One region of the Paenibacillus sp. SJS-P3 genome, then DNA from elsewhere that is predicted to be linked to it. Evidence: predicted binding sites of a transcription regulator. Region 1 holds the regulator's gene; the other holds the start of a gene.
The links. The regulator LexA, encoded in region 1, represses DNA repair genes until DNA is damaged. The targets are predictions, from matches to a motif close to CGAACATATGTTCG.
Positions count from the first base shown of each region.

Region 2: the regulator LexA is predicted to act here: its motif matches at 1,843-1,856, upstream of recA (recombinase RecA).

Region 1 is NZ_CM160043.1:2,297,798-2,309,292, forward strand. Features, by position in the region: gene AC06G8_RS10560 (AAA family ATPase) at 1-177, shown strand, start outside; gene hflX (GTPase HflX) at 200-1,525, shown strand; gene AC06G8_RS10570 (methionine gamma-lyase family protein) at 1,545-2,780, shown strand; gene AC06G8_RS10575 (MerR family transcriptional regulator) at 2,873-3,286, shown strand; gene glnA (type I glutamate--ammonia ligase) at 3,322-4,650, shown strand; gene AC06G8_RS10585 (cupin domain-containing protein) at 4,864-5,277, opposite strand; gene AC06G8_RS10590 (SDR family NAD(P)-dependent oxidoreductase) at 5,314-6,150, opposite strand; gene AC06G8_RS10595 (TetR/AcrR family transcriptional regulator) at 6,360-6,905, shown strand; gene AC06G8_RS10600 (GNAT family N-acetyltransferase) at 7,155-7,610, shown strand; gene AC06G8_RS10605 (hypothetical protein) at 7,850-8,422, shown strand; gene lexA (transcriptional repressor LexA) at 8,559-9,182, opposite strand; gene AC06G8_RS10615 (LysM peptidoglycan-binding domain-containing protein) at 9,393-9,857, shown strand; gene AC06G8_RS10620 (DUF896 domain-containing protein) at 10,019-10,210, shown strand; gene AC06G8_RS10625 (aldo/keto reductase) at 10,212-11,198, shown strand; gene AC06G8_RS10630 (hypothetical protein) at 11,295-11,495, shown strand, end outside.
Region 2 is NZ_CM160043.1:2,712,121-2,723,615, reverse strand. Features, by position in the region: gene pgsA (CDP-diacylglycerol--glycerol-3-phosphate 3-phosphatidyltransferase) at 1-191, shown strand, start outside; gene AC06G8_RS12525 (competence/damage-inducible protein A) at 391-1,641, shown strand; gene recA (recombinase RecA) at 1,931-2,995, shown strand; gene AC06G8_RS12515 (RecX family transcriptional regulator) at 3,122-3,802, shown strand; gene rny (ribonuclease Y) at 3,990-5,531, shown strand; gene AC06G8_RS12505 (TIGR00282 family metallophosphoesterase) at 5,596-6,390, shown strand; gene AC06G8_RS12500 (stage V sporulation protein S) at 6,517-6,777, shown strand; gene AC06G8_RS12495 (dipeptidase) at 6,889-7,857, shown strand; gene AC06G8_RS12490 (2-oxoacid:acceptor oxidoreductase subunit alpha) at 8,011-9,762, shown strand; gene AC06G8_RS12485 (2-oxoacid:ferredoxin oxidoreductase subunit beta) at 9,749-10,621, shown strand; gene pduL (phosphate propanoyltransferase) at 10,960-11,495, shown strand, end outside.

The sequences.
Region 1 (11,495 bases):
TCGTTCAGCAATGCCCGCTATGTCCGCAATCTTATCGAAAAAGCCATCCGCCATCAGGCCGTCAGGCTCCTCAACCAGTATGCGTCTACCAGTCCCGGCAGACAGGAGCTCATGAGCATCCGTCCGGAAGACATGCGCTGGGAGGGGAAGGTCAAGCAGCCTGGTGAAATCGGATAGGGCGAAAGGAGCTTCCCGAAGCTTGGATACGACAACCTATGAAACGGATCACGGCATGCCCGACAGGGCCATTCTCGTCAGTCTGGTCACCCAGGAGGCGAAGCGCGGCCCTTCGGATCCGGAGCATTCGCTCGAAGAGCTCGCCAACCTGGCCGATACGGCCGGCGTCGAGGTGCTTGCTACCGTCATTCAGAACAAGGAAGCGCCGGATCCCAAATGGCTCGTCGGCAAAGGCAAGGTCGAGGAGATCCGCGCCGTCAAGGATGAGCTCGTCGCGACGACGATCATTTTCGACCAGGAGCTGTCCGGAGCGCAGGTGCGCAATCTCGAGGAATCGCTCGATGCCAAAATCATCGATCGGACCCAGCTTATTCTCGATATATTCGCCGGAAGGGCGAAAACCCGGGAGGGCATCATCCAGGTCGAGCTCGCCCAACTGAGCTACCTGCTGCCGCGACTGTCGGGACATGGAAAGAATCTGTCCCGCCTCGGCGGCGGCATCGGCACTCGCGGTCCGGGGGAGAGCAAGCTTGAGACCGACCGGAGGCATATCCGGGGACGAATCTCCGATCTCAAGGCCCATCTGCGGGAGCTGACGCGCACCCGCGAGCTGCACCGGGAGCGGCGGCGCAAGACGGGCGTGACCCAAGTCGCGCTTGTCGGATATACGAACGCAGGCAAGTCGACGCTGATGAATGAGCTCACGCTCGCCGACGTGCTGGTCGAGAACCGGCTGTTCGCTACGCTGGACCCGACCTCCCGGGTTCTCGTGCTGCCAAGCGGCAACGAAGTCGTGCTCACGGATACGGTCGGCTTCATCCAGAACCTGCCCCATGATCTTGTGGCCGCCTTCCGCGCCACCTTGGAGGAAGTCGCGGAGGCGGACCTGATCCTGCATGTCGTGGACAGCTCTTCTCCGATGCGGCGCGAGCAGATGCGCGTCGTCGAGGAGCTGCTTCAGCAGCTCGGGGCATCGGACAAGCCGCTCCTGCTCGTGTATAATAAGAAGGATCTGGTCGGAGGAGCGCTCAGAAGCCTGCTTCCGTCCAGCGGTCCTCGGCAGCTGCTCATCAGCGCCTACGACGCTGAAGACCGGATCCGCCTGCTGGAGGCGATCCAGGACGAGCTTTCGGGGGAGACCCGGTTGTTTGCCTTGCCGGCCGACCGCGGAGACCTGATCGCGCTAGCCTACCGTTGCGGCGAGGTGCTGGAGCGGGAAGCGGACGGCGACGTCCTATTGCTGACGGTGGAGCTCAACCGCGCGGATTACGAAGTGAACGGACATAAGCTGGAGCCATACCGCCAGTCGCGGACCAGCGCCGGAATTACGACACAGCAAGGAGACTGAATACAAGTTGGACAAGCTCATGAAGCTTGCGCAGGCGGCAGAAGCGAAGGTTCAATCCCGATTCGCGGAATTGGACCTCGTCGCCGAGCGCAATCAATGGAAAGTCATCGAAGCGTTTCAGAAGCATAAGGTCAGCGATTTTCATTTCAACGGATCTACCGGATACGGTTACAACGATCGGGGGCGCGAAGTGCTCGATCTCGTGTATGCCGACGTCTTCCGGTCCGAGGCCGCTCTCGTGCGGCCTCATTTTGCGTCCGGGACGCATACGATCAGCACGGCGCTGTTCGGACTGCTCCGTCCCGGGGACGAACTGCTGTACGTGACGGGGCGTCCTTACGACACCTTGCACAAGGTCATCGGCAAGCCCGGCGACGGCACTGGCTCCCTTCAGGATTGGGGAATCCTCTACAAGGAGGCGGCGCTGGCGCCGGATGGCGGCGTCGATTGGGAAGCAGTGGAGACGCTCATTACGGAGCGGACCCGCGTCATCGGCATCCAGCGCTCGAGGGGCTACGACTGGAGAGCTTCGTTCACCGTCGATCAGATCGGAGAGATGGTCCGCCGAGTAAAATCCTTGAAGCCGGATGTGCTCGTGTTCGTCGACAATTGCTACGGCGAGTTCACGGAATTGTCGGAACCGACCGAGGTCGGAGCCGATCTCATCGCAGGCTCGCTCATTAAGAACCCCGGCGGCGGACTTGCCGCGACAGGCGGATACATAGCGGGCAAGGCCGATGCCGTCCAGGCGGCCGCCTACCGGCTCACGGCGCCGGGCATCGGCTCCGAGGTCGGAGCGATGCTGGATACGCTGCGCGGCATTTATCAAGGACTGTTTCTGGCTCCGCATCTCGTCGGGCAGGCATTGAAGGGAAGCGTGCTGTCGGCGACGATGTTCGAGGAGCTCGGGTTCGAAACGTCCCCGGCCTGGAACGATCCGCGCACGGACCTGATCCAGGCGATCCGTTTCGGCTCTCCTGACGCTCTCACGGCATTTGTGCAAGGCATTCAGGCGGCGGCGGCTGTCGACTCGCATGTCGTGCCGGAGGCATGGGACATGCCGGGATACGAGCATCCGGTCATCATGGCGGCCGGCGCGTTCATCCAGGGAGGCAGCCTGGAGCTGTCTGCCGACGCGCCCATCCGCGAGCCTTATATCGCGTACATGCAAGGTGGATTGACCTACTCCCATGTCAAGTACGCTTTGCTGCAGTCGCTTCAAAGACTGGAGCAGCAGGGCATTATTGTCAGTTAAACTTACACAAGAACCTAACATGACTTGACACCTTTATGTCGCGCGATTACAATAGGTTCATAACTTATCGCGATTGGAAGGTTGATGTGAACATGGCTGACGATATACGCCGCAATATGGCTTTGTTTCCGATCGGAATCGTGATGAAGCTCACGGACCTGACCGCACGCCAAATCCGCTATTACGAGCAGCATGAATTGATTGTCCCGGCGCGGACTTCGGGCAACCAAAGGCTGTTTTCCTTTAACGACGTGGAGCGGCTGCTTGAGATCAAATCCCTCATCGAGAAGGGAGTCAACATCGCCGGAATCAAGCAGGTGATGAACCCGGTCTCCAAGGAATCCGAGGATGCGACCATCATGACGGAGATTTCCGAAGTGAAGCGCCGCGAGCTCAGCGATTCCCAGCTCCGCCTGCTCCTGAAGCAGCAGCTGCAAGAGAAGCGCCCTGGCAAAGCTTCGCTCATCCAAGGCCAGCTGAGCCGTTTTTTCCCGAACAAACGCTGACAGCAACCTATTATATGATGTGAGGAGTAGATACGGTGAGTTACAACAAAGAAGATATCAAGCGCATCGCCAAGGAACAGAATGTCAGATTCATCCGTCTGCAGTTCACGGATCTGCTGGGCACGATCAAAAACGTCGAGATCCCGGTCAGCCAGCTTGAGAAAGCTCTCGACAATAAAATGATGTTCGACGGCTCCTCGATCGAAGGATATGTCCGCATCGAGGAATCCGATATGTACCTGTATCCCGACCTCAGCACATGGGTCGTATTCCCGTGGGTTACGGAGGACCGCGTCGCCCGCTTGATCTGCGACATTTACATGCCGGACGGCACGCCGTTCGCCGGCGATCCGCGCGGCATTCTGAAGCGCGTGCTCAAGGAAGCCGAGGATATGGGCTTCTCCGCGATGAACGTCGGCCCCGAGCCTGAGTTTTTCCTGTTCAAGACAAACGAGAAGGGCGAGCCGACGACCGAGCTCAACGACCAGGGGGGTTATTTCGATCTGGCGCCGATGGACCTCGGCGAGAACTGCCGCCGCGAAATCGTGCTGACGCTCGAGGAGATGGACTTCGAGATCGAAGCTTCCCACCACGAGGTCGCTCCCGGCCAGCATGAGATCGACTTCAAATATGCGGACGCCATCAAAGCGGCCGATCAGATCCAGACCTTCAAGCTCGTCGTCAAGACTGTCGCGCGCCAGCACGGCCTGCACGCGACCTTCATGCCGAAGCCGCTGTTCGGAGTCAATGGCTCCGGCATGCACTGCCATCAGTCGCTGTTCCGCGGCGGAGAGAACGCCTTCTATGACGAGGACGACCAGCTCGGACTCAGCCCGACGGCGCGTTATTACATGGCCGGCCTTCTGCGCCATGCACGCGCGATGACCGCCATCACCAATCCGACCGTCAACAGCTACAAGCGTCTGGTGCCTGGTTACGAGGCGCCGAGCTACGTCGCCTGGTCGGCAAGCAACCGCAGCCCGATGATCCGCATTCCGGCTTCCCGCGGCCTCAGCACCCGCGTCGAAGTGCGGAACCCGGATCCGGCGGCGAATCCGTACCTGGCTCTGGCCGTCATGCTGAAGGCGGGCCTGGATGGCATCAAGAACAAGCTGCCGCTGCCGGCTCCGATCGACCGCAACATCTATGTCATGACCGACGAAGAGCGTCTCGAGGACGGCATACCGAGCCTGCCGGAGGATCTTCGCGAAGCTCTGAACGAGCTGCTGCGCAGCGAGATCATTACGGAAGCTCTCGGCGACCACGCCTTGGCGCATTTCTACGAGCTCAAGGAAATCGAGTGGGACATGTACAAGACGCAAGTGCATGAGTGGGAACGCGATCAGTACCTGACTCTGTACTAAGTGGAGAGAACCGCGTTGTAGCCAGAGTGCTCGAATGGCAGCAGCGAGGCAAACGGCTGCGGTTGCAGGGACGCCGTGCCAATGGCCGAGTCGCTGCATGAACCGATCGCTGCGCTCATAGTGACTATGCGCCTGAATTCTCCATGCAAAATTTAAGCCCCGCTGACCAAATGGTCAGCGGGCTTTGTCGTTTCAAACTCAACCATGAAGCCTCTACTGGGATGCCTTTTCGTAAACTTCATCCGATACGGGCTCCAGCCATTCCGGCTTGCCGGCCGTAATGGCAAGATGCTCGAACCAGCTGTCCTTTGCCGCGCCATGCCAATGTTTTACGCCATCATGAGTAACGACAACATCGCCGGCTTTCAGCCGTTGAGCAGGCTTCCCTTCTTCCTGATACCAACCTTCGCCCCCCGTAACGAGCAGAAGCTGGAATCCATCCCGATGGATATGCCAATTATTCCGGCATCCGGGTTCAAAGGTCACATTCCCGACACCGACATTTACTTTAGGGTCGGCAATCAAGGTTTTGAGATAACTTTGGCCTATGAAATAGTTTGCATAGGCTTCATTTTTTTCTCCAACGGGAAAGATAACTCCATGTTTTACTTCTTCATATTTTGCCATCCTTGATTTCTCCTCTGTTAAATGTTTTTCCTTCACTTACTCATAAGACAGAGACGTGGACAAGCCGCGATAAGCATCGATCTGCTTCTGAAGTTCATTCACCTTTTGCTCAATAGCAGCGACTGCATCTGCGCCGGCAATCCAGCGCAGCGGAGGCTGCTTCTCGCTGGCGATGGTCAGCAGCGCATGGGCAAGCTTGGATGGATCCCCGCTTTGTTTCCCGTTCATTGCTTCCCATCCGGAGCGCGTTGCTGCTGTGCGGCTGGCGTAATCGTCAATGCTCAGCTCGGACCAAATGGTCGACTCCGGCTCAAGCAGCTCGGTCCGGAAGAATCCTGGCTCGACAATGGTGGTGTGGATTCCGAATGGAGCGACGTCCAGCTGGAGAGACTCCATCCAACCCTCAAGGCCAAATTTCGAAGCCGAATACGCCACGCAAAAGTCTTGGCCAACGATGCCTGCGAGCGAAGAGATGGAAATAATATGTCCGGAGCGAGCTTTGCGCATGACGGGAAGAACGGCTCTCGTAACATTCATCGGTCCAATGAGGTTGGTGTCGAGTTGCTTCTGGATTTGCGTCGGGGCCAGCTCTTCAAAGAAGCCTGCATAAAAGCTGGACGCATTATTGACAAGCACATCGATCGTGCCGAAACGCTCAACGGCTGCCTGTACGGCTGATTTGGATTCCTCAAGGCTGGTAACATCCAATCTGACAACGAGGAGATTTTCGTCATCTCCGATTGCCTGCTTGACTCTATCTGTATTGCGTCCGGAAGCAATGACTTTATGTCCCGCTGCCAAGGCTGCCTTTGCAATATCAACCCCCATGCCGCGTCCTGCACCTGTAATAAACCATACTTTTTGTTCCGACATAATGACTGCCTCCTGGTCTAGTTTATTGTGTAAGCTGGTGTAGCAAGTCGTGCAATTAACTGCATGTTAGTGCGATATCGCACATATGTGTATAATATAAGATGGCAGATGACTCTCTGCAAGGATCAATCTGGCTGCGTTTGCGCCTTATTGCACAAGGCGAAGTGAAATGTGCGATAAATTCCAAAAAAAGTATGGTGATGGCTAAAGTGTCGACCGTGGATAGAAGAATACTGAAATCTAAAGAAGCCATCAAGAATGCTTTTGTTCAACTCCTATCAGAGAAGAGCTTTGATGAGATCACCATGCAAGATCTTTCTGACCGGGCGAACGTTGGCCGCAGAACGATATATCATCATTATTTGGACAAGTATGACTTGCTGGACCAATTAATCGAAGAGCATATCGGCGAGCTTGGAAAGCTGTGCGCAGTCGGATCCGATCTGTCTTTTGCAGAAGGGAATTCACTTTGGTTCGACTATTTTGAACGGCACTATTCCTTCTTCTCGGCCATGTTGTCGAGCAAAGGAGCCCCTTTTTTTCGGAGCCGCTTCCTTGATTTCGTCATCGAGGAATTAGAAAGCGAAGTGGATGCTGCGGCAGGGAGAAATGCCGGTCTGAGCAAAGAGGTGGTTCTGCAGTTTTTTGGTGCGGCTGTAGTCGGAATTGTGGAGTCATATTTCAAAGAAGAAATACCCGGTTCTTCTCAAAGCATAGCAGAACAAGTAGGCATGCTCTTGGACAGGAACCTTTAGAAAGGCAGAGGGTGATGCGGTTGCCGGCGATCGGAGCGCGAATTGGAACAACGATACAAGGAAACCCGATCGGATGCGTTCGGAAGCTGCCGAGATTGCAATGAACGCATACATGCCGCTGATGATCAGCCAGCCTGGTCTAAAAGCAAGGCGTAAAAGAGGAACATTTTCTTTCCGCATCTCCCTATTTTTCTGGGCTGAACGCCGATATAATACGGTAAACGGATTGGTTAGGGGAGAAAGCGAATGATGCGCATAACCGTGGACGACTTGAACGGACCTGAAATCCAGGCATTGATCGGGGAACATCTCCAGGCGATGGCCGACAATTCTCCGCCTGAAAGCATGCATGCCTTGGATCTCAGCGGTTTGAAGAAGCCGGAAATTACGTTCTGGAGCGTATGGGACGGGGATGAGCTGCTCGGCTGCGGCGCTCTCAAGGAGCTTGACAACAGTCATGGCGAGCTCAAATCCATGAGGACGGCTTCAAGGCATCTGAGGAAAGGGGTTGCGCGAAAGCTTCTTGAACATATCATCGGGGAAGCGAAACGAAGGGGCTACGTTCGGATAAGCCTGGAGACGGGCACCATGGCTGCTTTCGTTCCGGCCAGGGATTTGTATGAGAGCTTCGGCTTCATTGAATGCGGACCGTTCGCCGACTATGCGGAGGACCCGAACAGCGTATTCATGACAAAACCGTTGTAACATAACGGAGCAGACGATAAGGGACTCCAACAATTGGTGTGATCTGCGGTATCCGCCGCTGCAGCATTGCGCTTTCGATACGTGCTTTGCTCGCACTCTATAGGCCTTTAACAGCGGCTGTCCTGTCGGACAAGCCGTTTTTTCTTTGTTCTCAGACAATCTGAGAGGGCATAGGCTCATACTCATAGGCATCTTGCCGGAGGATTGCGGTCCTGATCCGGTCCACAGGGGGGAAGAGCGTGGCAAGACAATCAAAGCCGCGGGCTCGGGTGTCGGGAATCGTGCTTGCGCGGACAGCCTCCAGCATGCTGCCGCTATACGCCCGGTTCGTTCGAAGCCGTCCATTCGCTGAGGAATGGAGCGCTGCTGTACGAGCGGCGGATCTCGACACGCTGTTGAAGCTGTTCAGGGAGGAGGTTCTGCTTGCGCCGGTCAATTCGTTCAGTACGAACGGCATCGGTTTCTTCGTGGACTTCAAATATCCGCCGCCTGTTCAGACGTACACGAATGCGACGACCATTCCTCCCGGAACGGCGCAATCCGCTTTCTCTGCAGCAATGCTCCGCAGGCTTTCGGGGGCCGTGCTGCCGCTCTACCGGCAGCTGGCCGGCAGCGGCATCTTCGCCAGGGAGGCGGCGGTTCTGATTCGAAGCGGGCAGGAGGAAAGGTTCCGTCGATTGATCAGGCCTTATGTGCGAAGCCGGCACTTGACCGGAATTCATCTTGAATCTTTCGGGTTCTACATGAGTTTTCAATACCCTGGCTCCAAGCATATCTACCGGAACGAATTTTTCCATGAAAAGTTCCAATGAGCATGCGAAAAGCAGCGAAAAATAAGAACCTTTGAAAAACAAACGCGCACTCTGTCAGAGTGCGCGAATGGCTGAATAAAGCCGAAAGCATGGGGGTAATGGAAGAGACTTCCTATTCGCCGGAAAGGGACAAGCCTCAGTGAAGATTGCGGAACAATCCGATTACCTTGCCGAGTATCGTCACATTCTTGAGCCGGATCGGCTCCATGGAGGAGTTCTCAGGCTGAAGCCGGATATGGTCGCGTTCCTTGTAGAACGTCTTGACCGTCGCTTCGTCATCTTCCGTCATGGCCACGACGATATCGCCGTTGCTGGCGGAAGGCTGCTGGCGGACGATGACGTAATCGCCATTATGTATGCCCGCTTCGATCATGCTCTCCCCGACGACACTCAGCATGAACACCTCGTGGTCGCCGACATAATCAGCCGGCAAAGGGAAGTACTCCTCGATGTTCTCGGTCGCCATGATCGGCACTCCGGCCGTTACCTTGCCGACGACGGGAACGCGGCTGATCGAGACGGGAAAGGGCAGCATGGCGGCATCGTCGCCGTCGAGGATCTCGATGGCGCGCGGCTTGGTAGGGTCGCGGCGGATCAGGCCCTTCTTCTCCAGGCGGTCCAGATGGCCATGCACCGTGGAGCTGGATGCCAGGCCTACCGCCTCGCCGATCTCACGTACTGAAGGTGGATAGCCTTTGTCCCGGACTTCGTTCTTGATGAAGTCAAGAATGGCCTGCTGGCGGTTGGACACTTTAGACATCGCAATCACTCCAAAACTAGAAATTAGTAGAAAGAAATATGTAGGCAAAGTATAGCACAGAACCCGAGTTCGTACAAACATAAGTTCGAGAAACAGCCGTTCGCATCGGGCATGCGCGTTCTGCGAACATACGTTCCAAATAAGCGTTGACCAAAACAAATGTTCGTGTTATTCTGTGAATAAGAACAAACGTTTGGGGAGTGAACGGTCATGATGACTTTATCTGGATATAGCACGCCGGAGCGCGGCTCTAAGGCAACGGTCCGCAGGCAAGAGCAGAAGCAGGAACATATTTATCTCAAGGAATGCTTCCGTCCCGGAGCAGGCGCTGGCGATTCCAGTTTCATCACCCGTTCCTCCGCTGGCTCTGCAAGGCCATCTGGGAACAGCCGTCTGCGCCGCCTGCTTCCTTATGTCGCGTCAATCCTCCTGTTCCTTCTGATCTTCTCCAGCTTCTGGGGATTTTCCGGAGCGAGCTCATCTCTCATCCCCCCCGCAGCTGAAGGCGAGCTTACAATTACGGTGACGAGCGGCGACACTCTATGGTCCATCGCCGGGAATTCCGGCCTTTCCAACGACATCAGGCGCAGCGTATTTATGATCAAGGAGCGCAACGGGCTGAAGGATTCCGATTTGCAGGCGGGACAGACCTTGATCATTCCCAAGCAATCTTGAACAGCTTCTTTTAGAGCTTCAGCTTGCTTGGTAGAGTCTAATTCCATCTCGATAGGTATCAGCTCCGGCGGACATCGCCGGGGTTTTTTGGCTTTCTTGACAAGCTCTTCTCCGTAGTTCAAAGTTAGAAGGAAACGTCAAGGAACAGAGGTGAACGACTAGTGGATATCGATACCTTGATCGCGAGGATCAACGAGCTTTCCCGCAAGCACAAATCTGTCGGGCTGACGCCTGAGGAAGTCATAGAACGGACGCAGCTCAGACAGCAGTATCTGGCCAATTTCAAGCGCAATTTCAAGCAGCAGCTGGACACCATTGAATGGGTGGATGACGAGAACAAGGGGGGCCAATAAAATGGAATACCGATTGCTCGGCAAAAGCGGGCTGGCCGTCTCGGAGCTGTGTCTCGGAACGATGATGTTCGGCAATACGACATCTGAAGAAGAAGCGACTCGCATGATCCACCATTTTCGCGGCGAGGGCGGCAATTTCCTGGATACCGCCAACGTCTATGCCGGAGGCAGATCGGAGGAGATCGTCGGACGGGCGATGTCAGGCAATCGGGACGAATATGTGCTGGCCACCAAGGTCCGCATGCAGACGGAAGAGCATATCAACGGAGCCGGACTGTCGCGCAAGCATATCGTTCAGAACGTGGAAGCGAGCCTGAAGCGGCTCGGCACCGATTATATCGACCTCTATCAGGTCCATGTATGGGATCATGCGACGCCGCTGGAGGAGACGCTTCGCGCTCTGGACGATCTCGTCTCCGCCGGCAAGATCAGATACATAGGATGCTCCAACTATTTGTCCTGGCAGATGATGAAGGCGCTCGCCATGAGCGACAGCCGGGGATGGTCGCGCTTCATCAGCGTGCAGCCGCAATACAGCCTCCTGAACCGTGAGATGGACCGGGAGATGGTGCCTCTCTGCCTGGAGGAGAACGTCGGCATCATTCCATGGGCGCCGCTCGGCGGAGGCTTCCTGACCGGCCGTTACGGGCGCCAGGAGCCGACAGAAGGCAGGCTGACTGCGAATGCCGGCGAGAGCTCCTGGCAATACCGGAATACGGATGCTAACTTCCGCATCCTTGACGTCTTGATGGAGGTCGCTGCGCAAGCCGGCAAGACGCCGGCGCAAACGGCTCTCCGCTGGCTCATCCAGCAGAAGGGCATCACGTCGCCGATCTTCGGAGTGAGCACTTACGCGCAGTACGAAGAAAACATGGGAGCCGCGGGCTGGGAGCTGACGAAGGAGCAATTTGCTGCTTTGGACGAAGCGAGCCGCCTTCCTTCGGAATATCCGACGCGATTCCTGGAGAAGTTCCGCAGGCCTCTCTGACAGACGGCCGTCGGCGTCTCCGCGCGAAACGGGAGGCGCCCCGCCTACGTATATGGACAAGCCGCCCTGACAAGGCCAACAAAATCAATCGCAGAGGTGACCCTATTGTCTCGTTCCTGGGAACGCAAAGTACGCCGCAATTCGGCGCAGATCAATGCCACTAGAAAGAAGAGGGGACAGACCGCCATCAAGCCCGCGGCGTCCGGGGATCGTACGGAACGGTTCAAAGGCCGCAACTACATCTCCCCGATCATGCTCGTGCTGTTCGTCGCCTTGTATGTGCTGATCCTTCCAAAA
Region 2 (11,495 bases), 410 kb from region 1:
CAAGCACTTGGGGCAAGTGGAAGACCGGCGTCCAGATCGCCATGATCATCGTGCTGCTGCTCAACAATTTCCCGGGAGCATTCCTGGACCTGCCTCTGGATCTGATCCTGAGCTGGGCTGCCGCATTGATTACGGTATGGTCGGGCATCGACTACTTCATCAAAAACCGCAATCTTATCCCGGTTGAATAACCGGCTGGAAAAGGCCATCGATCCCCGCCGGGATCGGGGGCCTTTCTTGTACGCTTGAGGATGGCGCCGCCGGCTGCATCCTTCATTTTGTTTGGGAACGCTTGGCTGGCATCGAGGAACCTGTGCACGGATGGCGTTCCGCCGATGGTCTAGTCATTAATCATCGCAACAAACCCAATCCTGGAGGAGAAATGCCATCATGAAAGCCGAAATCATTGCGGTCGGAACCGAACTGCTGCTTGGCCAAATCGTCAACACCAACGCGCGTTACTTGTCACAAGAGCTGGCAGGCCTGGGCATCGACGTGTATTTTCAGACGGTCGTCGGAGACAATGCCTCCCGGCTGAAAGAAGCGATCTCAATCGCTTCTTCCCGGGCTGATCTGCTCGTCTTCACGGGAGGCCTGGGGCCGACGATGGACGATTTGACCAAGGACGTGCTTGCCGACATGCTCGGTCGCAAGCTGGTTGTCCACGAGCCTTCCCTGGCGAGAATGGAAGCCTTCTTCGCGAGCCGCGGCGCCCATATGGTGGAGAGCAACATCAGGCAGGCGAACTCGATCGAAGGAAGCGCCGCACTGGACAACGAAGCGGGACTCGCCGTCGGCAATGCCCTTGAACAAGACGGCATCCGATATATTCTGCTGCCCGGACCGCCGATGGAGATGAAGCCGATGTTCGAAGGTCCCGCGACAAGCTGGATCCTTCAGGAATACGGCCGTGGAGCGGCGCTTCACTCCCGCATTCTCAGATTTGCCGGCATCGGCGAATCCAAGCTGGAGCATGAGCTGATCGATCTTATCGAAGCCCAGACCGATCCGACGATCGCTCCTTACGCCAAGGAGGGAGAGGTGACGATCCGCCTGTCGTCCAAATCGCCGAATGAAGCGGAAGCTCTGAAGCGGATCGACGATATGGCCGCGACGATCCAGTCGAGGGTCGGCAGCTACCTGTATGCGCAGGAGGACATCCCGCTGGAGGAAGCGGTCCTGCGGCTTCTGCGCGACCGCCGGCACAGGCTCAGCAGCGCCGAGAGCTGCACCGGCGGGCTGCTCGCCGAGCTGATCACCTCGAGGCCTGGCAGCAGCGGAGAGTTCCTGGGAGGCGTCGTCACGTACACCAATGTGCTCAAGCATCGGCTGCTCGGCATTCCGATGGAGATGCTGGAGGGCGCGGGAGCGCCGGGGGCGGTAAGCGAGGCGACGGCAGCCTTGATGGCCCAGCGGGTGTCCGAGACGACCGGCAGCGACTGGGGCGTATCCATAACGGGCGTAGCGGGTCCGGGAGAGTCCGAGGGCAAGCCGGTCGGACTTGTCTACATCGGCATCTCGCGCAAGGGCATGGAGGCTTCCGTATACACGCTGCAAGCCGGCGGCAGCCGGGACATGGTGCGGATGCGCGCAGCCAAGCACGCCTTGTACCGGCTGTGGACGTTGCTGAAGGAATCCTGAGCCGCCGATTCCGGAGGAATGCGCCGGCGGCGGCAGTCGGCCCGGCTCCGGCTATGTTCCGGGTTCTCTTGTATGGACATCGGGAATGGGCTACAATGGAGACAGTTAACGGAAGAACCGTAGCTTGCATGCGCAGCTGCGGTTCTTTTTTTTGTCGAGATGCCGCAGCGGATACGGAGGTGGCGCCGCGGACAAGAAAAGCGAATGTATGTTCGAAAAAAAGCTTGGCAAAGTAATGCAAACAGGCTATGATAGAACTATAAAATGATGAATGAAGGATGTGGATCTCTTGTCAGATCGCCGCGCAGCTTTAGATATGGCTCTCCGCCAGATTGAGAAACAATTCGGAAAAGGCTCCATTATGAAACTAGGCGAGTCCACGCATATGACCGTTGAGACGGTTTCCAGCGGTTCCCTCGCATTAGATATCGCACTCGGCATCGGCGGATTCCCGCGAGGCCGCGTCATCGAAGTATACGGTCCGGAATCCTCCGGCAAGACGACGGTCGCTCTCCACGCGATCGCGGAAGTGCAGCGCACGGGCGGACAAGCCGCCTTCATCGATGCGGAGCATGCGCTTGATCCGCTTTATGCGAGCAAGCTCGGCGTCAACATCGACGAGCTGCTGCTGTCGCAGCCGGATACCGGCGAGCAGGCTCTCGAGATCGCCGAGGCGCTCGTGCGCAGCGGCGCGGTAGACGTCATCGTCATCGACTCTGTCGCCGCTCTCGTGCCGAAGGCCGAGATCGAAGGCGAGATGGGCGATTCCCACGTCGGCCTTCAGGCGCGCCTCATGTCGCAGGCGCTGCGCAAGCTGTCCGGCGCCATCAGCAAGTCGAAGACGATCGCGATCTTCATCAACCAGCTTCGGGAGAAGGTCGGCGTCATGTTCGGCAATCCGGAGACGACTCCCGGCGGCCGCGCCCTGAAGTTCTACTCCAGCGTTCGTCTCGACGTGCGCCGCATCGAGAGCATCAAGCAAGGCAACGACGTCGTGGGCAACCGCACACGGATCAAAGTCGTGAAGAACAAGGTGGCGCCTCCGTTCAAGCAGGCGGAGATCGACATCATGTACGGAGAAGGCATTTCCCGTCAAGGCAGCATCATCGACATCGGCGTCGAGATGGACATCGTCAACAAGAGCGGCGCTTGGTTCAGCTACAACGGCGACCGTCTTGGTCAAGGCCGCGAGAATGCCAAGCAGTTCCTCAAGGACAACCCTGCCGTAGCGGATACGATCGATACCAAAATTCGCGAGGCGCATAACCTCAACGCTGCCGCCGAGCGGGCAGCCGCGGGTATCAATCCTCCTGTAGAGGAAGACGAGCTGGACGAGCTGGAGCTGGACGTTTAAGCCGTCCTGCAAGCATTCCAGGAGTTCTTGCACGGAATAGACCGGCCTGACAGGGAAGCACCTCTGAATCGTTCAGAGGTGCTTTTTTGCTCAAGCTATCCGATCGTGGATCAGGAAGGAGGCACTATGCAGGACAGCAGCGAGAAAGTCGTGACCAAGGTAGAGCCTGACTCCCGCAAACGTTCCTATTACTGGATCTGCCTGGACGGGAATGAGGAGCCGGAGTTTTCCGTCCATGAGGATATACTCGTCAAGTATAGGCTGCTCAAAGGGAGCGTTCTCAGCAGCGAGGAGCTGGAGGGAATCCAATCGGAGGGAGACCGGTATAAGGCTTATGCCTCAGCTCTGTATTATGCCGGATTCAAAATGAGGACGGCCAAGGAAATGGCGGACTATCTGAAGCGCAAGGAATATACGGAGCCAGATATCCGCTATGCGGTCGAACGGCTGCAGCAGGAGAAGGTCATCGATGACCGCGATTACGCGAGAATGTACGCCGCCCAGAAGGTGAAGAGCAGCCAGAAGGGGCGCCGGCTGATCCGTCAGGAGCTGGAACAGCGCGGGGTGTCGAAGCTGACCGCCGGCGAGACGATCGAAGCGCTCGATGTCGGGGCCGAACGGGATGCGGCATTCAAGGCCGCGGCCAAGAAATGGCGGAGCCTCAAAGGCGAGGATCGCGATAAGCGGCTGAAGCTGACAGGATTTTTGCTGCGCCGCGGTTTCCAGGGCGATCTGGTCCGGGAGGCCGTGCGGCATGTGTCGGAAGGGGAGGAACTGGAGACCGAAGGGCTCTGGCTTGACAATTGAAATTGCGTAAAGCTACAATAATAGTGCATCCGCGAGTGAAAGGGATGTATTTCCTTTCGTAAATGGGTTCAAGATTATTAGTCTCCATTCTACAGTCTTAGACACGGTTTGGAACCGAATCGCAACAACTGAATATCATTCCCGGCTTTTTTTCAGCCTTGGTGAATGCAACGAGGAGGTGAACAAGATGAACGCCATTTGGGTGGTCTTGATCGTTCTCGTTGTTGGCGCGATTACCTTTGGGATTGGTTACTTCGTCCGAAAGTCGATCGCCGAGGCTAAGATTTCCAGTGCAGAGCAGGCTGCCGTCCAGATCGTCGAGCAGGCGAAGAAGGAAGCGGATGCCCTGAAGAAGGAAACCGTGCTGGAAGCGAAAGACGAAATCCATAAACTCCGTTCTGAAGCGGATAAAGACATTCGGGAGAGACGCAACGAGAATCAGCGTCTCGAAAGACGGCTGCTGCAAAAAGAGGAGTCACTGGATAAAAAACTAGAAGCACTCGAACGCAAAGAAGAATTGGTAGCCAACAAGGAGAAACGAATCGAAGAAACACAAGATCAGATCGACTCCATCTACAGGCAGCAACAGAGCGAGCTCGAACGGATCTCCGGCCTGACCACAGAGGATGCGAAGAGCATCATCTTCACCAATGTGGAACAGGAAGTCCGCCACGAAACTGCCCAGATGATCAAGGAAATCGAGCAGCAGGCAAAGGAAGAGGCGGACAAGAAGGCGCGCGACATCATATCGCTGGCTATCCAGCGTTGCGCCGCCGACCATGTGGCGGAGACGACCGTATCGGTCGTCACGCTGCCGAACGAAGAAATGAAGGGCAGAATCATCGGCCGCGAAGGCCGCAACATCCGCGCGCTGGAAACTTTGACGGGTATCGATCTTATCATCGACGATACGCCGGAAGCGGTCATCTTGTCCGGCTTCGATCCTATTCGGCGTGAAATCGCCCGCACCGCACTTGAGAAGCTCGTTGCGGACGGACGGATTCACCCGGCTCGAATTGAAGAGATGGTGGAGAAATCCCGCCGCGAGGTGGACGAGCGTATCCGCGAGTATGGGGAGCAGGCAACTTTCGAAGTCGGCGTGCACGCCATCCATCCGGATCTCATCAAGATTCTCGGCCGCCTGAAGTACCGGACGAGCTACGGCCAGAACGTGCTCAAGCACTCCATGGAAGTCGCTTATCTGACCGGGCTGATGGCCGCCGAGCTTGGCGAGGACATTACGCTGGCCAAGCGCGCCGGACTGCTGCATGACATCGGCAAGGCTCTTGACCATGAAGTGGAAGGCTCACACGTCGAGATCGGCGTCGAGCTGGCCCGCAAGTACAAGGAGCATCCGGTCGTCATCAACAGCATCGCGTCCCATCATGGCGACTGCGAAGCCACTTCCGTCATCGCGATGCTGGTCGGAGCGGCAGACGCCTTGTCTGCAGCGCGCCCAGGCGCACGCCGCGAGACGCTGGAGACGTACATCAAGCGTCTGGAGAAGCTGGAGGCCATCTCCGAATCGTTCGACGGCGTCGAGAAATCGTACGCTATCCAGGCCGGACGCGAAGTTCGCGTCATGGTGCAGCCGGAGAAAGTCGACGATACCGAGGCTTTCCGCCTTGCCAGAGACATCACGAAAAAGATCGAAGGCGAGCTCGATTATCCGGGACATATCAAGGTCACGGTCATTCGAGAAACCCGCGCGGTCGAATACGCCAAGTAATACCGTGGATCATCCCGCTCTCCGGAGCGGGATTTTCTTTGCAATCCGAAGGAGGCAAGTCATGTTGAAAGTCATGTTCATCGGAGATATCGTCGGCAACGTCGGCCGCACGGCGCTGCGCAAGGCGCTGCCCGCTCTCCGGTCCAAATATAATCCCGACATCATCATCGTGAACGGCGAGAATGCAGCGGCGGGCAGGGGAATTACGGCCGCGATCGCCAAAGAGTTTTTTGACTGGGGAGTCAACGGCATTACAATGGGCAACCACACCTGGGACAACCGGGACATCTTCGAGTGGATCGACGATGAGGAGAGGATCGTCCGCCCGGCCAACTTCTCGTCTCAATCGCCAGGCCGCGGAGCTGCGGTCATCAAGGTGAACGGCAAGAAGCTCGGCATCCTGAACCTGCAGGGCAGGACATTCCTGCCGCCGAATGACGATCCGTTCCGCGTGGCGGATGAGCAGCTGGAGCTGCTGCAAGAAGAAACCCGCTGCATCATGGTCGACTTCCATGCGGAAGCGACATCCGAGAAGATCGCGATGGGCTGGTATCTTGACGGCAGGGCGAGTCTTGTCGTCGGCACGCATACCCATGTGCAGACGAACGACGACCGGATCCTTCCGGGCGGGACCGCCTATCTGACGGATGTAGGCATGACCGGGCCGATGGACGGCATCCTCGGAATGGAGCGGAACGCCGTGCTGCACAAGTTCCTGACCGGCCTTCCGTCGAGATTTGTCGTGGATGAAGGCGACTGGCATCTGCACGGACTCCTCGTCCATATGGACGAAACGACTGGACAGTCTGCGAAGCTCGAGAAAATACGATTGACCGAGACCTCTCTAGCGATGTACTGATAAGAACTTTGGCGAGCCCTGGAGACGGGTATCGGAATGGAAGAAGGAATTTTTTGTCCTCTCTAGAATAGGTATGAAAGTAGTGTAGAGCCGCAGCTACCCATCATTCCCGAGGAGGTACTTTCCATGGAAGTATTAAAAGTTTCCGCTAAGTCCAATCCAAATTCCGTCGCAGGGGCACTGGCTGGAGTTCTAAGGGAACGTGGAGCTGCTGAGCTGCAAGCCATCGGGGCTGGAGCCATCAATCAGGCGATCAAGGCTGTAGCCATCGCCCGAGGTTTCGTCGCTCCGAGCGGGGTAGACCTCATCTGCATCCCCGCCTTCACCGATATCGTCATCGACGGCGAAGACCGCACAGCCATCAAGCTGATCGTAGAGCCGCGCTGACGACCGGACAATTTATCCCATTCGACCTGTTTACGGTGTAAGCAGGTTTTTTTGCGTCCATTTGAGGCTATGGATTCATATCATGCAAAACGGAACAGGAGGCTGCAGGCCATGAAACACCCTGTACTCGGAGTCGCGGATCTGCATTGCGACGTGCTCAGCAAGCTGCTGAGAAATCCGGAGCTCGACGTCTGCCAAGCCGCTGGCGGCTCCGACAGCCGGCAGCTCGACGTGACGCTTGACCGTCAGCTGGCAGCAGGTTATATGCTTCAGGCCTACGCGATTTATTTGACGGAGAGCAGGCCGAAGACATTCGACGCCGTTCTCAGAAGCATCGACCTTTTCTACGAAAAGATCGTCTCCAATGATGCCTACCGGTTCGTGGGAAACAGGCGGGATCTTGAGCGCAGCCTTGCCGATCGCCGGATCGCCGCCCTCTTGACGCTGGAAGGAGCGGACGGGCTGGAAGGCGACTTCGCGATGCTGCGCATTGCGCGCAGGCTGGGAGTCCGGATGCTTGGCCTGACCTGGAACTATGGGAACTGGGCAGCCGACGGGGTCATGGAAGAACGTCAAGGCGGACTCACGGAGAAGGGTCGGCAGCTGGTCCGGCATTGCAACGAGCTCGGCATCATTTTGGATGTGTCGCATTTGACGGAAAAAGGGTTCTGGGAACTGGCGGATCGGACAGAGAGGCCGTTCATCGCATCGCATTCCAACGCGAAGTCAGTCTGTGCCCATCCGAGAAATCTGACCGACGATCAGATTCGGGCTCTCATTGCGCTGGGGGGAAGGATCGGCATGACCTACGTGCCTTATTTCGTCAGCAGCGCGGAGCAGGTGCATATCAGCGACATCCTTCGCCATATCGAGCATATATGCGCCTTGGGAGGAGAGAAGCACATCATGCTCGGGTCCGACTTCGACGGCATCGAGCAGTATGTGGAAGGCCTTCGGCATCCCGGCGACGTCCGCTCGCTGCGCTCCGCTCTCGTAAGCGAGTTCGGAGCGCGGCAAGCCGCAGCTTTTTTGAACGGAAACGCGGTTTCCTTCCTTCTGAGCGAGCTGCCGGCGGAATGAGACATCAGGCAACTATCAGTATCTGTTATAGGTTCCATCGGATTCCTGTATGAGAGCTTTTCTCGATAATGCCTTGCATTTTTAAAGGTTGGGGCATAAAATTTATGGAGATTGTGAAAAAGGTCTCATACGCAGATGAGGAGTTGGACGCAAGTGATCAGTCAGCTGTCTTGGAAAATAGGAGGCCAGCAGGGCGAAGGCGTGGAGAGCACCGACCGGATTTTCTCCACCGCTCTCAACCGCCTCGGCTATTATTTATACGGGTACCGTCATTTCTCCTCGAGGATCAAGGGCGGACATACCAATAACAAAATTCGCATCAGCACATCTCCCATCCGGGCCATCTCGGATGATCTCGATATTCTTGTCGCGTTCGACCAGGAAAGCATCGATCTCAACGCGCCCGAGCTTCGCCCCGGCGGCGTTGTCGTAGCGGACGCGAAATTCAATCCTGCCTTGCCGGAAGGAAGCGATGCGCGGCTGTTCGCTGTGCCGATCACGTCGATCGCCGAGGATCTCGGCACATCGCTCATGAAAAACATGGTCGCTTCCGGCGCATCCTGGGCGCTGCTCGGCCTTCCGCTCGAAGTGTTCAACAAAGCGGTCGAAGAGGAATTCGGCCGCAAAGGCCCGGCAATCGTCGAGAAGAACGTCGAAGCCGTGAAGCGCGGCGCCGAATTCGTGCTGGAGCAGGCGGGAGGTCCGCTCGAGGAGTTCGCCCTCGAACCGGCCGACGGCAAGCAGAAGCTGTTCATGATCGGCAATGAAGCGATCGGCCTCGGCTCGGTCGCGGCGGGCTGCAGGCTCATGAGCGCATATCCGATCACGCCTGCATCCGAGATCATGGAATACTTGATCAAGAAGCTGCCTAAGTTCGGCGGCACGGTTGTCCAGACGGAAGACGAGATCGCGGCTGTGACGATGGCGATCGGCGCGAATTATGCCGGCGTGCGCACGATGACGGCATCCGCCGGGCCTGGCTTGTCCCTCATGATGGAGGCGATCGGTCTCGCCGGAATGACCGAGCAGCCGCTCGTCATCGTGGATACGCAGCGCGGAGGCCCTTCGACCGGACTGCCGACGAAGCAGGAGCAATCCGACCTCAACGCGATGGTCTACGGCACGCATGGCGAGATTCCGAAGGTCGTCATCGCGCCGGCATCCATCGAGGACTGCTTCTACGACATGGTGGAGGCATTCAACATCTCGGAGGAATACCAGGTGCCGGTCATCGTCATGACGGATCTGCAGCTGTCCCTCGGCAAGCAAAGCTGCGAGCCGATCGATTACGACCGCATCGAGATCCGCCGCGGCAAGCTGCAGCGCGAGCTGCCGGAGCTGGAGCAGCATCAGCTGTTCAAGCGTTACGAGCTTACCGGGGACGGGGTTTCCCCGCGCTCGCTGCCTGGCGACAAGGGCGGCCTGCATCATGTGACCGGCGTCGAGCATGACGAGACGGGAAGGCCGTCGGAGAGCGCCGCGAACCGCAAGAGCATGATGGACAAACGTCTGGGCAAGCTGGCCTCCCTGCAGATTCCGGAGGCGATCCGCGTCGACGCCCCTCATGAGAAGCCGAGCCTGCTGATCATCGGCATGGGGTCCACGGGCGGAACGATCGATGAGGCCCGCTCGCGCCTGGAGAAGGACGGCATCACGTCCAACCATGTGCAGGTGCGCCAGATCCATCCGTTCCCGACGGAGCAGCTGGCTCCTTATCTGGACCAGGCTGCGCAGGTCATCGTCCTGGAGAACAACGCAACGGCCCAGCTGGCTTCGCAAATCAAGCTGCACTGCGGATACGCGGACAAAATCCGCAGCGTGCTCAAATACGACGGCAATCCGTTCCTTCCATCCGAAGTGTACGAAGCATCCAAAAAGGAGTTGACCCCCGTTGGCAACATTTAAAGAGTTCCGCAACAACGTCAAGCCGAACTGGTGCCCGGGCTGCGGCGACTTCTCCATCCAGGCGGCGATCCAGCGCGCTGCCGCCAACGTCGGCCTGGAGCCGGAGCAGCTTGCCGTCATTTCCGGGATCGGCTGCTCCGGCCGGATCTCGGGCTACATCAACGCCTATGGCCTGCACGGTATCCATGGCCGGGCGCTCCCGATCGCGCAAGGCGTCAAGCTGGCCAACCGCGAGCTGACCGTCATCGCCTCGGGCGGCGACGGCGACGGCTTCGCGATCGGCATGGGCCATACGGTCCATGCGATCCGCCGCAATGTCAATATGACGTATATCGTCATGGACAACCAGATCTACGGCTTGACGAAGGGGCAGACGTCGCCCCGCAGCGCCGAAGGCTTCAAGACGAAGTCGACGCCGGAAGGCTCCATCGAATCCGTGCTGTCGCCGCTCGAAATCGCTCTGTCGGCAGGCGCGACGTTCGTCGCCCAATCGTTCTCCAGCGATCTCAAGCAGCTGACCGCGCTGATCGAAGCCGGCATCAAGCATGAAGGCTTCTCGCTAATCAACGTATTCAGCCCGTGTGTAACCTTCAACAAGGTCAATACCTACGACTGGTTCAAGGAGAACATCGTCAACCTCGACGGCGAAGCCGGAGAAGGCTACGATCCGTCGAACCGCCTCGCCGCCATGACGAAGATCATGGAGACGAACGGACTGGTTACCGGCCTCGTCTACCAGGATACGAAGCGCCGCTCGTACGAAAATCTCGTCAATGGATTTGCGGAGCAGGGTCTTGCGAACCAGGATCTCAAGCTTTCCCGCGACGAGTTCGACAAACTATTGAAGGATTTTGTCTAGAAGCTTCGCCGGCCCGGCCGCCTTCCTTATGGGAGCAGCCGGGCTTTTTTCGGCTTTTCCGGTCCCTTGATTGTGATCCGGAGCGGAGCCTCTGTACAATCTCCATATTTGACGTCATACTCCTGTATTCGCATGGACGCATGACATCCTGGCCATTCAACCCAAATAGACCGAAAAACGTCAACAATGGCGATTCGACATGACTTCCGCCGGTTAGTATAATGGAATCAGCGACGCCAGGCATACGCTCCTCCATGAGCCGTATGCTTTTTCGCTTGAGCTTGCCCCATGAGAGGTAACGCCCTATATAGAGAACCGCCGGAAAGGATGAGACGATCATGAACAAAACCGTACCTGTAGGCGTCTCCGCGCGCCATATCCACTTATCCCAGGAGCATGTCGAGGCCTTGTTCGGCCAAGGCTACCAGCTCACCGAATTCAAGCCGCTGTCGCAGCCCGGCCAATTTGCCGCGAATGAAACGGTCGCGGTGAGCGGTCCCAAAGGCTCCTTTCCCAAAGTCCGCATTCTGGGACCTGCCCGCAAGGCGACCCAGCTGGAAATTTCCCGCACGGATGCTTTCGCGACGGGAATCAAGGCTCCCGTGCGCGAGTCCGGCAACATCAGCGGCTCCGCCGGCGTTACGATCACCGGTCCTGCCGGGGAAGTGACGATCGAGGAAGGCGTCATCGTGGCGGCGCGCCACATTCACTTCCATACCGACGACGCCGAGAAATGGGGCATTCAGGACCAGCAGCAGCTGAAGGTGCGGGTAGGAGGAGAGCGCGGACTCGTGTTCGAAAACGTGATCGCCCGTGTATCTCCGAGTTTCGCGCTGGACATGCATATCGATACGGATGAAGCGAACGCAAGCGG